One region of the Caldanaerobacter sp. genome, then DNA from elsewhere that is predicted to be linked to it. Evidence: a T-box and tRNA genes for the amino acid it is inferred to sense, from the RefSeq annotation. Region 1 holds a T-box; the other holds one or more tRNA genes.
The links. The T-box of region 1 lies ahead of metG (methionine--tRNA ligase). A T-box ahead of a tRNA ligase gene usually reads a tRNA of that ligase, here a tRNA-Met.

Region 1 (8,112 bases):
ATATTTGGAGGTCACTATGAAAAGGGAAAAAGCGGCTTTGTTATCTGTCGCTTCCAATAGTTTTTTGATAATTGTAAAATTAGTGGCAGGGGTTTTGATGCACTCTATAAGCGTAATTTCAGAAGCTATTCACTCTCTTATTGACCTTGTAGCGAGTTTAATTGCCTTTTTCTCTATAAGAAAAGCGTCAAAGCCTCCCGATGAAGATCACCCTTTTGGTCATGATAAATATGAAAATGTTTCAGGTTTTGTGGAGGCTATTTTAATTTTTTTTGCGGCTCTTTTAATAATATATGAAGCTTTAAAAAGAATAATTACAGGTTCGTTCGTAGAAAATCTTGGAATAGGCATAGCCGTGATGTTTTTTGCTGCTTTTATAAACAGTATAGTTTCACTATATCTATTTAAAATTGCTAAAAGAGAGGACTCTATAGCTCTAAAAGCTGATGCCATGCACCTTTTAACGGATGTTTTTACATCATTAGGAGTGGCTGTAGGACTGGTAGTGATAAGACTTACGGGTATAGCTATTTTAGACCCTTTGATAGCTATTTTAGTAGCTTTTTTGATTATAAAAGCTTCATTTGGCCTTACTAAAGAGGCTTTAAAAGACTTGACAGATACGAGTCTTCCTGAAGAAGAGATAAGAGAAATAGAAGATATTATAAGGTCAAATCCTGAAGTCACAAGTTTTCACAAGTTAAAGACAAGAAAATCTGGTCAGAGGAGAGAAATTAATGTTCACTTGCGAGTTAGACGAGATGCAAATATCGTAGAAGCTCATGAACTTTCCCACAAGGTTTCAAGGGAAATAATAGAGAGATTCCCCGGTTCTAATGTCACAGTTCACATAGAGCCGGAGGAAGAAAGGAAAGAAAAATAATGGGAGGATTTACCTCCCATTATTTTTCTGCGATTATTCTATTGGAGTCTTTTTGAGTTCTTCAAGGCAGTTTTTGCAGATATTTTTGCCTTTGTAGTTGATCACATTTTCAGCATTGCCGCAGAAAATGCATGCTGGCTCATACTTTTTGAGGACTATCTGCTCGCCGTCTACGTAGATTTCTAATGCGTCTCTTTCAGCGATATTCAGTGTCCTCCTGAGCTCAATTGGTATTACTACCCTTCCCAATTCGTCTACTTTTCTTACAATACCCGTGGATTTCAACATATTTCTCCCCTCCTGAGTTACAAATTTCGACAGTTCCACTTCACTTATAATAATACCAAGTTTTGAAAAATAAGTCAATACCTTTTTGGAATTTTTTTAGGATAATAACATAAATTTTATTAGATAAGAAGAAAAAGCGAAAAATAGTAGACTTTTTGGCAATATGGGAGGTTTTTTTATGATGAATTATATATGGTTTTTTATGATAATTTTAGGGACATTTGTCGGAATTGCAAACGGAAGGATAGCAGAAGTTTCGAAAGCTATAATCGATTCAACGGAAAGTGCTGTTAGCATCTCTATAGGACTCTTGGGAGTGATGGCTCTCTGGCTTGGGATAATGAAGATCGCAGAGAAATCCGGATTGATAGATATTGTTGCTATTATATTAAAACCTGTAGTTACCAGAATTTTTCCTGAGATCCCCAAAGAACATCCTGCTATTTCTGCGATGATCATGAATATATCAGCAAACATGTTGGGGCTTGGCAATGCCGCTACTCCCTTTGGGATCAAGGCTATGGAATACCTACAGGACCTCAACAAAAAAGAAAGTGCTTCAAATGCCATGTGTAGATTTTTGGTTATAAACACTGCTTCTATTCAACTTATTCCCGCAGTGATGATAGGAATAAGAGCTTCCCTTGGATCGAAAAATCCAGCGGATTTTGTTATTGTGAGCATTTTTTCTACTACTACAGCTCTTTTTTTGGGGCTGATTTTCAATAATTTAATGGAGAGGTTTCCAATGTTTAAGGAGTGATGAAGATGGCAGAGATTTTTGCGCAGTGGCTTGTTCCATTAATCCTCGTTATTGTTCCTTTTTATGGGCTTATAAAAAAAGCTAAGGTATACGAAGTATTTGTAGAAGGAGCAAGAGAAGGGATAGATGTCATTATAAGGATTTTCCCTTCTCTTTTGGCGATGCTTGTCGCTGTCGGAGTTTTGAGGGCTTCAGGGGCACTGGAAATTTTTGCTCATTTTTTGATGCCTTTTACACAAATAATTGGGATGCCCGAAGACCTTGTTCCCCTTGCATTGATAAGGCCTCTTTCGGGGAGTGGAGCATTAGGAATTGTTACGGAAATCATTAAAACTCATGGAGCAGATTCTTTCATTGGCAAAATGGCTTCTGCCATGTATGGGTCTACAGAGACCACTTTTTATGTACTTGCAGTTTATTTTGGAGCTGTTGGGGTGAAAAATGTTAGACATGCAGTTATCTCAGGAATTTTTACCGATGTAGTTGCCATCATTTCCTGTGTTTTTTTTAGCCATGTGTTTTTTTAGGTCTTGTATACTTTTTCCCTTTTGTTATACTTTTAATTGAAGTATAATTTTCCTTTTTGAAAGGAAGGATTTCTGTGGCTACAATACCCAGACTAATGAGGAAGTTGGGAAAAAAAGCTTATGATGTCTATATTGTAGGAGGTTACATAAGAGATAGGGTGCTAGGGAGAGAAGCAAAAGATTATGATTTTGCGGTTTTAGGTGATGCGGAAGAAGTTGCAAAATTGGCTGCAGAGGTATTAGGAGGTAAGATAGTGCCTTTTATGGCAGAAAAAGGGACATATAGAGTGCTGGTAGGAGAGGAAATACTTGATTTTACTAATCTAAGAGGCGAAAACATACAGCAAGATCTGGCTCATAGAGACTTTACTATGAATGCTATGGCTTTAAGGTTAAAGGATTATTTCGAATTTGAATACATAATAGACCCTTTTGGAGGGTTAGAAGACATAAAAAGTAGGAAAATAAAGCATGTGGCAGACTACACCTTCCGCGAAGATCCGCTAAGAGCCTTGCGGGCTGTTAGGTTTGCTGCTACATACAAGTTCGATATAGAAGAAGAAACTAAAAAAAAGATAAAGGAAGAAGCTCATTTACTAAAGAATGTTGCGCCCGAAAGAATAATGAATGAGATTTTCATCATAATAAAAGAGAAGGATTCCCACAAATACTTAAGGATTATGGAAGAGATGGGGTTGATGGAAAATATATTCGAAGAAGTGGCAAGACTTAAAGAAGTAGGGAAATGCTATTATCAGCTTGTAAATTCTTGGATTCATTCCATAAGGGCGGTAGAGGAATATGAAAATATCATAAATACCATGAGATTTCCCAAAGATGTGACGGACCTCTTGAGGGATTATTTAGAAAGGCCACTTTCTTCAGAGAATAAGGTCAAGGATATCATAAAGTTAGCAATTTTGTTTCACGATATAGGGAAAGTGGAGTCTATCTACATAGACATAGAAAATCGACTTCATTTTTATAATCATGAGATAAAAGGAGCCGAAATGATAAAAAAGATGGGGACTCGCATGAAAATTCCCAGAAAAGAGATAAATCTTTTAAAGAAACTGATACTTTACCACAAAAAACCCCTTGATTATTATTTAGAAGGGGTGAACAATAAGACCCTTTTCAGATTCTTTTATCATTTGAAAGATAATGTGATAGGTATCTTGCTAGTATCTCTTGCTGATTACACTGCCGCCCGTTTAAGTTTTGGTAAGGTAGAGGATATTCCCCGCTATGAGAATTTTATAATAAAACTTTTAAGGCGATATGTGGAGTTTAAAGAAACGGAAAAACCACTACTTTCTCCTTTGGATATAATTTTAAACTTTGACGTAAAAGATGGGAAAAAACTTGGGCAAATACTTTATGAAATAAGGAAAAACAGGTTTTACGGTGAGATAAAAACGAAAGAGGACGCCATAGAATTTATAAAGGAAAGGATGAGGGTGGAGAAGATATGAATAATAAAAAAGGGTGTTGACAATAATCATTATAAAGGGTATATTAAAGGATAAAAGAATATTTGGAAAAGGCAATGAAGGAAAGAGTAGGAAGCCGAGGACTTTGACAGAGAGTCGGGCAAGGTGAGAACCGATAAAGTTCTGGCTTCTGAAGATGGCTCCGGAGCCGTATTGTCGAAGGTTAGTAGGCTTTACCGGGGACTCCCGTTAAAGAGGAAGAGTGTTATTTGCACTCTGTGAGGCATGAACCGTGAGGTTCATGTGAAAAAGGGTGGTACCGCGAAAATCTCGCCCCTTGCCGGAGGCGAGTTTTTTATTTAATTACCATAAGATCTGAGGAGGAGGTAATGATGAAAAAGACTTTTTATATCACCACCCCCATATATTATCCGAGTGACAAACTACATATAGGTCATTCTTATACGACGGTAGCGGCCGATGCAATGGCGAGGTTTAAAAGATTGACAGGATATGATGTAATGTTCTTGACAGGTACAGACGAACATGGCCAAAAGATTCAAAGAATCGCGAAAGAAAAGGGAATGGCTCCAAAAGAGTATGTGGATGGGATAGTGGAATGGATAAAAGATTTGTGGAAGGTAATGGACATAAGTTACGACCATTTCATAAGGACCACAGACCCTTACCATGAGGAAATAGTGCAGAAGATATTTACTAAGCTTTACGAACAAGGTGATATATATAAGGGGGAATACGAGGGATGGTATTGTACCCCTTGTGAATCTTTCTGGACGGAAAGCCAGCTTGTAGATGGAAAATGTCCCGATTGTGGTAGACCAGTTGAGAGAGTAACAGAGGAAGGATATTTCTTTAGGCTTTCGGCCTATGGGGACAAGCTTTTGAAATACTATGAGGAGCATCCGGATTTTATACAGCCAGAATCTAGGCGAAATGAGATGATAAACTTCATAAAAGCGGGATTAGAGGACTTATTTGTATCAAGGAGTACATTTGACTGGGGGATAAAAGTGCCTTTTGATCCTAAGCACGTGATATACGTATGGATAGATGCCCTTTCTAACTATATCACTGCTTTAGGGTACATGACGGATAACGATGAGAAATTTAGAAAGTACTGGCCTGCCGATGTGCACCTTGTTGGGAAGGAGATTGTGAGATTTCACACTATAATATGGCCTGCTATGCTTATGGCTTTGGGTCTGCCCCTTCCTAAAAAAGTGTTTGGGCATGGATGGCTAATTCTAGAAGGAGGAAAGATGTCAAAGTCCAAAGGGAATGTGGTAGACCCCAAGGAGCTGGTGGCAAGGTATGGAGTTGATGCGGTCAGGTATTTCCTCTTAAGGGAAGTTCCTTTTGGAGCTGATGGTGTGTTTTCAAACGAGGCCTTAATAAACAGGATAAATTCTGATTTAGCCAATGACTTAGGGAATCTTTTGAGTCGAACTGTTACGATGATTGAAAAATATTTTGATGGCATACTCCCTGGTCCATCTGTAAAAGAGCAAATAGACGAGGAACTCATAGGTTTAGCTCAAGGCCTGCCTAAAAAAGTAGAAGAATATATGGACAAATTGCAGTTTTCTAATGCGTTAGTGGAGATATGGAAACTGGTATCAAGGGCTAATAAGTATATTGATGAGACCATGCCTTGGGTACTGGCAAAGGATGAATCCAAAAAGGGCAGACTTGCCACTGTTTTATATAACCTTGCAGAATCCTTAAGATTTATAGGTGTGTTGATATCTCCTTTTATGCCTAACACTCCTAAGAAGATGTTTGAGCAATTAGGGGTTCCAGAGGATTTGACGAAATGGGAAAGCCTGAAATTTGGGTTATTAAAAGAAGGGATAAAAGTTAAAAGAGGAGAGATTCTTTTCCCAAGAATAGATGTTGAAAAAGAGTTAGCTTCCCTTGGAAATAAGCCAGAAGAAAAAGCGAAAGAGGGTGAAGAAAAGATGGATTACATTACGATAGAAGATTTTTCAAAAATTCAATTAAGAGTTGCCGAGGTCCTGGAAGCAGAAAAAGTAGAGGGTTCAGACAAGCTTATAAAAATGAAGCTTAAAGTCGGAGATGAAATAAGGCAAATTGTAGGAGGTATAGGGAAACACTACAGTCCAGAAGAGCTTATAGGTAAAAAGATAATAATCGTATATAACTTACAGCCGAAAAAGCTTATGGGACTTGAATCTCAAGGAATGCTTTTAGCTGCTACTAACGAAGGTAAAATGGCTCTTTTAACAGTGGACAAGGACATAGAAAGTGGATCTAAAATTAGCTGAGGTGATTAAATTGCTTATAGATTCTCACGCTCATCTTGAAGATGAAAAGTATGAGAGTGACAGGGAGAAAGTAATTGAGGAGTGTAAGAGGGACCTCACATTTTTGATAAATGTGGGGTCCAATATATTGACTTCTAAAAAATCCATTGAGCTCGCTCAAAACTACGACTTTATATATGCGACTGTAGGAATTCACCCTCACGATGCAAAAAAAGAGATAGATAAAATAGATGAAATAGAAAAATTAGTCTTAGAGAAGAAAGTGGTGGCGATAGGAGAAATTGGATTGGATTATTATTATGACGATCCTCCAAGAGATTTTCAAATTCAAGCTTTTGTAAAACAGATACAACTTGCCAAAAAGCTTAAACTTCCGATTGTAATTCATGATAGAGATGCACACCAAGATATCCTTGCTATCCTTAAAAAAGAGTGGACCAAGGATTTAAAGGGGGTATTTCACAGTTATTCTGGAGATGCTCAGATGATTAAAGAAATTATAGAAATGAATTTTTATATTTCTCTTTCAGGGACTGTCACTTTCAAGAATGCCAAAAAAGTGAGAGAAGTGGCAAAGGAGGCTCCTCTTGAATGGCTTTTGATTGAAACAGATAGCCCCTATTTAACCCCAGAGCCTTATAGAGGAAAAAGAAACAAGCCCTGCTATGTTAAGTTTGTTGCACAAAAAATTGCTGAAATCAAAGAAATAAGCTATGAAGAAGTATGTGAGAGGACCTCACAAAATGCCATAAGGCTTTTTAATTTACCCTCCTGACGTATCAAAAATGAGAAAATTGCGTATAATAATTACATAACTGAAAAATCATGTATAAAAATTTGACAAATCGATTTAATTGAATTAAAATTACTTACGACTCCCCTAAACCAAATTTTTAACAGGAGGGTATGGGATGGAGACAGATGACCTTAGAAGGCGACTTAAGCCGGTTGCCCTTGTAACACTGGTAGCAGTCGCTTTTGGGGCCTTTGGCATTTTGGCCTATGGGAATTTGAGGAAGCAAATAACCCTTCAGGATGAGAATAGAAAAACAGTTGTAACTACATTTGCGTCTACGGTTGGAGATTTGCTTAAGGAAAAAGGGATTGAACTTAGACAAGAAGATGTAGTTATGCCTTCGCTTGATACACCGCTTAAAAATGGAATGACAGTTACAATCAAAAGAGCAGTACCTGTTACGTTAAATATTGGTGGCAAACTTGAAAATGTATATTCAGCAGCTTCCACGATAAAAGACTTGCTTTTTGAAAAAGGGATAATACTGGGGCCACAAGATAAAATCAATATGGATTTGGATACTCCGGTGTTCGCTTACATGTATATCGACATAACGAAAGTTACAGAAAAGGTCATAACTGAAGAAATAGACATACCTTATGATACAAAGACAGAAAAAGACTATACTATGGAAAGGGGCCAGACCAGAATAGCACAGCAAGGGGAAATGGGGAAAAAGCTAAGATTCATTAAGGTAACATATGAAAATGGGAAAGAAGTGGCGAGAAACGTAATAGAGGAAAAAGTGATAAAAAACCCCGTTCCCCAAATTGTGCGCGTCGGGACCATAGGGGTTTTTACTACTTCTAGAGGAGAAGTAATAAGATACAGGGAAGTCAAGACAATGCTAGCAACAGCTTATGATAGCAGTGAAGAGAGTACGGGTAAAAGACCTGGAGACCCCGATTATGGCATTACGGCGAGTGGGATGGTGGCTAAAAGGGGAGTAGTCGCTGTGGACCCCAGGGTCATACCATTGGGAACAAGATTATACGTGGAAGGATATGGTTTTTGCATTGCAGCTGATACTGGAGGGGCTATAAAGGGCAATCGAATTGACGTGTATTTCCCTACTCGAGAAGAAGTTAGGAATTGGGGTAGGAGATACGTCAAAGT
Region 2 (5,963 bases), on a different contig from region 1:
TAAGCGGGGTTCCCCCGCTTTCAATCTTTTAGACTTCTTTTCACTCCTTCTTTTACCGCTTCCCATATGAACTTGCCAAGAGTACTCTCTGGCCCTGCGTATTCATAAAATTTACTGCAATTTCTATCTCTAACTACTACCACTGCATCAGTGCTTGTCCCAGTAAAGTCATACCCTAATTCGAGAAGCGCCATACTCTTTGCCTCTGTAGCTGTGATTATAGCATTTATAAGGGCACTGTCTTGCAAATTTGCTTCTAAGTGTAGTATAATATTGATGGTTCCTGCGTTTATTTTCTGGTTATGGTTTTTAACACCAGCAGTTATAAATGCTGTAACTTCATTTCTCTTAACAACTCTTAATCTTTCCATAGAGACAGCCGTTATAAGCCCAAAGTACTTTCCTTCTATCCCATTATCTTCCGCAACTTTTTTGACGTACTCTTTTGGATCCAATTTATCAAATTCATCCAGCACCTTCTTAGGAATTGTATGATTAAATACAAAATCTACTTCTCCAAAACCTCCTAAGATTCCTGAACTTAAGCCATAAAAATTCCCTTTTATTATCGCTATATCAGGCTTTATTATTGTTTCCATTTACATCCCTCACCAAGTTTAATTTCTGAAGATAATTATATCATTTTGAATTGGAGGGATATATATGGTTAAAGTAGCTGCTGTAGGCTATGGGGCTTTCGGAAGTTTTGTACTAAGGTCCATATCAAAAATACCAAATGTAGAAATATACGGGGTATCAGGTGTAAATCCCGAGAAACTAAAAAATTTTGCTCAAAGTATGAACATCCCCAACTGGACCACAGACTGGCAGACACTTATATCAGACCCTGAGGTAAATGTAGTACTGGTTTTAACTCCACCTGATTCTCACCACAGCATTGCCGTAGCAGCAGCTAAAAATAAAAAGCATTTGTTTATAGAAAAACCTCTAGCTTTAAGTCTTAAGCAAGCTGACGAAATAATCTCAGAAGTAGAAAAAGCAGGCGTAAAAGCCGTGGTAGACTATATAATGCGCTATCATCAACTTTATTATAAATTGAAAAACTGCATAAAAGAAAATCCCGACATGGGCAAGATTAAAAAAGTATGGTTTTACAATTTTGCCAGCAGTGAAGGACTTAACCCTGACCACTGGTTCTGGAAAGAAGAAAAAAGCGGAGGGATACTTGTAGAACACGGGGGACATTTTTACGATTTGTTTTCCTGGCTTTTAGAGGACACTCCAAAGCCTGTAGCCACTTTTGGCCATGACCCTTATGAAGACATGAGCATTGTGCACTTTCCTCAAATAGATGCTTATGGAGAATTCTATCACTGTTTTGACAAACCTGGATTACTTGAAAAAAATTTTGGAGGAATCGCTTTTGAAAAGGGATATATAACCTTTGAGGGATGGCTCCCACTTTCTTTTAAGCTGGAAAAGATTGAAGAAGGACAAGTTATCACTAAAGAATACAAATTAAAAAGAGAAAAAAATGAAGTTTTCTCTGAACTTGTCCAAAAAGCTTTCCAAGACCTTCTAAAAGCCATTGAAAATCCTAGCCATGAAATAACTGCAAACCTTTATATTGCAAGAAAAGCTTTAGAAGTCTCTCTAAAAGCCAGGTCCTTAAAATCATCTACTAGATAAATTTAAAACTCATTTTTACTTAGAAATAATTAGGCTTTATATAGAAAGTTAAAATAGTACAAATTTTGTTTCTTGCAAGAAGGATTAATTTCTATTATGTCGTATATTTACATTAAATCCCCAAAATATAAATGCAAATAGAAAAAGCTTCCCTAAATATCTTACTGTTAAAGTGTAAAGGAGAGAATAAACAATGAAATTCATAATTGAAGAGGAAGTTTTCAAAGTTTTGCCTAATGTTTGTTTTGGCGTAATTGTAGCAAAGGAAGTAGACAATCACGGAACAAATGATGAAATTCTTGCATTACTTGACGAAAGTATTAAATTTACGATAGAAAAATTTTCAGGTGCTAATATAAAAAAACACCCCGATATTCTTTGTTATAGAGAGGCTTTTAAGAAGTTAGGAATAAATCCTAATAAATTCCCTTGTTCTGTAGAAGCCTTGACAGCACGTGCCCTAAAAAACGGGCAAATCCCTGCTATTAACAATGTAGTAAATCTCGTGAATGCCATGTCCTTAAAATACACTCTTCCAATTGGAGCCCATGACCTTAAAAAGGCAGAGGGAAATCTTAAAGTGGGTTTTACAAAAGGAGGAGAACCTTTTGTGCCCTTTGGCCAAACTGAGCCCGAATATGTAGAAAAAGGAGAACTGGTATATGCCGACGAAAAAATGATAAAAACTCGCAGGTGGATCTGGCGCCAATCAGAAATTGGAAAAATAACTGAGGAAAGCACCGATATTTTCATCCCTATAGATGGCTTTACAAATTGCAATAAAGATGCTGTTTTAAAAGCAAGAGATGAAATAGCTTTCTATTTTGAAAAATTTTTTGGCACCAAAACATCAGCATTTTTCCTTGACTCGAGCAATCCTTTCATCGAAATAGACTAAATCCTACCAATATTTTATAAACTATTTTACGCTATACCCTATTTGATTCTAAAAAAAGATACTCTCTTTCCATCACTTACTGCCACAATTGTGCCACATTCATCTGTCCTGTATACGGTTATCCCCAATTCACTTAATTTTTCCAGAGTCTCTCTGTGGGGATGGCCGTATTCATTATTTTTCCCGCAGGAGATAACTGCATATTTGGGCCTCACTTCTTTAAGAAAACTCCATGAAGAAGATGAAGAACTTCCATGATGCCCTACTTTTAGTACGTCCGCCTTTAAATTATAGTTTTCGGCAAGCATTTCTCTTTCCGATTCTTTTTCTGCATCACCCGTAAATAGAAATGCAGTATCCCCATAAGTTATTTTTATAACTGCACTGTAGTTATTTAAATCTTCATAGTAAGAGCTGTTTGGAGCAAGCATTTTAGCCTCTATGTCCGTTCCTAAATAAAGTGTTACCCCTGCCTTTGCCACGTATATTGGCAATTTTTTTGCTTTTGCCGCTTTTAATACATTCTCAAATGCACTAGTAGTCGTAGTTATTTTTGGCATATAAAATTTACCTATATCAAAATTTTGAATTACTTCCGGAATACCCCCTATGTGGTCAGTGTGAGGGTGCGTGCCCACCAATACATCTATCTTCCTTACGCCCTGTTTTTTTATATAATTAACCACCCTTTCCCCCATCTCAGGAGTACCAGCATCTATTAGCATTGCCTTGTCAGAAGGGGTTTTTATAAATATGCTGTCTCCCTGCCCTACATCTATAAAACTGACAATTAGCTTAGAGGATAAATCTTCACTTGAAATTGCTGGCAATTGACAATTGTCGGTAATTGAGTCATAAGATTTCTGAGCATTTGAAAACTCACTATCTGGAAAAAACGTACATCCGGAAAAAATAAAGATTAAAAGCATTACTGCAAAAATTACTGCCATTCTCCGTCTAAACATGTGCTACTATTCCTCCTCTGTAAAAAGCTCATCTGCAAGCTTTTTAATCCTTTCCTTCTTTCTTTTTGTCTCTTCTTCATCTACCATGACTTCAAATTTAATTACATCTCCTTCCTTTACGTTTAATGGAAGAAGAACTTTTGGAAAATTAAAGGTTTTATTTTTATACTCTATTACTGCCCATTCCTCTTCAAACCGATCTACTATACAATATTCAGAATTTTCATCACACACGTTTATCCCTCCATATCATACTAAATAATTTACTGACACTAGTTCTGTTTGAGTGTAGAGAAAAAAGTGAAAAATTTCCTTGTGACCACATAGATCTTTCTATAATAATTATAAACTCCTGTCTCACTTAATTCAAAGGCAGAAGCAAACTTATGCCTTTATTCATAACAAACAGGAGCTTTGGAGAAAATAACTATTGACTTAAAAAAGCTTATATAATATAATTAATACTGTCCAAAGGGATTCCGCCGGAGTGGCGGAACTGGCAGACGCACAGGACTTAAAATCCTGGGGGCTGAATAAGCCCGTACCGGTTCAAGTCCGGTCTCCGGCACCACTGGCGCGGGGTGGAGCAGTCCGGTAGCTCGTCGGGCTCATAACCCGGAGGTCGTGGGTTCAAATCCCACCCCCGCAACCAAACATGGCGGCGTAGCTCAGGTGGCTAGAGCATGCGGTTCATACCCGCAGTGTCGGTGGTTCGAATCCACTCGCCGCTACCATCTATGCGCAAACTATATCGTCTACCGAAAGCCTGAAATGGGCTTTAATTCTATCACGGTAGACGAATATTTTATTCTGGCTTTTATATTTTAGCTATTCTTTAACTATCTTTCATTATATCTTCCTAAACCATCCTTTTTATAGATTTTTTATTTCAACATTTTTTTGCTTGAATAATAGGTTATAAAGAAAGCCTCTGCTTAAAAGTCCGGCAGAGGCTTAGAAATTAAATGCTATTGTATAGACAGTTATATGACCTTAGCATATATACTCTTTTTCTAATATTCAATTATTGCTGGATAATAGTAAAGTAAATTGTAGTTATATCCCCAATATCTAAAAGTATTTCCTATGCCAGAGGTTTGATATGGACCATGATGCGCCCCTCTCAAATATAGAATTGGATGAGTTTGATCTATAATAGCCGGGTTATCATATTTTTGAAGTGTATAATGAGGATGGGTCACAAAAGATGTTACCGCACCCAAAGAAGATACCCCTACTACGACTGCCTCTGTATCGGGTCCTTCTCTGTACATAAAATAATTATCATGAAAAGAATTCCAGTATTCATTGTAATACCATATGTAAGTATACACATATGCTACTGTGGAATTTTTTATTCTGAAAACAAAGTCAGCTGCATCTGAAGCTTGCCTCTGGTCCCATCCTTCTGTCTGATAAAGATAATCTTGAAGTTCTTGTTTCGATGTAAAAATATGATAATTTACACAGTTTGGATTATCATGTAAATTGAGTCCTCCAAGCTTCCACAAGTAGGGATAGTATACAGCAGGTTTGTACAAATCTGCATCAATGGCATATGCATTTGTGTAATTAAAAGCTAAAGACGAAATTAATAGCACTATCGCCATTAAAAATATTGACAATTTTTTCATAAAAACTTCTCCTTAAATATTGATATCTTATGATATACCTACAAAAATCCTTAATTGTTTTATTAACTTTACGCTTGTTGTGAGATAGATTTCATGAGATTTCTTATATACGGCATAGAAAATAATAAAACAATTACAACCATTATTATGGCTATGGAGGAAGAATAACCTATTTGAAAATATCTGAAAGCGTTTCTGTATATATAAAAGCTTATGGTCTCTGTAGAATTGCCGGGGCCTCCTCCTGTCATCACATAAACCTTGTCAAACACCCTAAAAGTATCTATTGTCCTTAAAAGAGCTGTTAAAAATATTGCTGGTTTTATCAAAGGCAAAGTAATATATCTCAGTTTTTGAAGATAATTAGCACCATCTACATCTGCGCTTTCATATATATCTTGTGGTAAAGCTTGTAAATAAGCAAATATTACTAAAAAGGCAAAAGGAGACCACTGCCAAATATCTGTCAATATTATAGAAAACAAGGCGATTTTAGGTGAATTTAGCCATTCTATCGCTTTTCCCCCAAATAGTTTTATAAAAAAGTTTATTACTCCGTAATTATAGTCATACATCATTTTCCATGTCAGTGCTACTGTGATAGGGGGAAGTAGCATCGGGATAAGTACTATGCCCCTCAGCAATTTCTCATATCTTGATTTCAATGAACTAAAAAATAGAGCCAAAGTTAAACCCAAAAATGTTTCAAAAAATACAGCTAATATGACAAAATAAAAGGTGTTTTTTACCGCCACTATAAACAAAGGGTCTGAAACTCCTTGCAGGTAATTATTTGGTCCGACAAATTTTGTTATG

Region 2: it has a tRNA-Met gene. The T-box ahead of metG (methionine--tRNA ligase) is inferred to sense a tRNA for this amino acid. The anticodon was not compared.

What each region holds. Positions count from the first base shown of each region.
Region 1 covers NZ_JBNATX010000002.1:153,726-161,837, reverse strand. Annotated here, with positions in the region: gene ACPLVE_RS02135 (cation diffusion facilitator family transporter) at 17-883, shown strand; gene ACPLVE_RS02130 (AbrB/MazE/SpoVT family DNA-binding domain-containing protein) at 917-1,171, opposite strand; gene ACPLVE_RS02125 (nucleoside recognition domain-containing protein) at 1,350-1,934, shown strand; gene ACPLVE_RS02120 (spore maturation protein) at 1,940-2,461, shown strand; gene ACPLVE_RS02115 (CCA tRNA nucleotidyltransferase) at 2,536-3,936, shown strand; T-box leader at 4,002-4,235, shown strand; gene metG (methionine--tRNA ligase) at 4,287-6,200, shown strand; gene ACPLVE_RS02105 (TatD family hydrolase) at 6,211-6,975, shown strand; gene ACPLVE_RS02100 (3D domain-containing protein) at 7,112-8,112, shown strand, end outside.
Region 2 covers NZ_JBNATX010000060.1:2-5,964, reverse strand. Annotated here, with positions in the region: gene ACPLVE_RS10775 (folate family ECF transporter S component) at 1-3, shown strand, start outside; gene ACPLVE_RS10770 (adenosylcobinamide amidohydrolase) at 21-599, opposite strand; gene ACPLVE_RS10765 (Gfo/Idh/MocA family protein) at 664-1,650, shown strand; gene ACPLVE_RS10760 (B3/B4 domain-containing protein) at 1,844-2,548, shown strand; gene ACPLVE_RS10755 (ComEC/Rec2 family competence protein) at 2,587-3,513, opposite strand; gene ACPLVE_RS10750 (DUF3006 domain-containing protein) at 3,520-3,747, opposite strand; tRNA gene ACPLVE_RS10745 (tRNA-Leu) at 3,995-4,084, shown strand; tRNA gene ACPLVE_RS10740 (tRNA-Met) at 4,089-4,165, shown strand; tRNA gene ACPLVE_RS10735 (tRNA-Met) at 4,171-4,247, shown strand; gene ACPLVE_RS10730 (hypothetical protein) at 4,527-5,147, opposite strand; partial or broken gene ACPLVE_RS10725 (carbohydrate ABC transporter permease) at 5,216-5,963, opposite strand, start outside.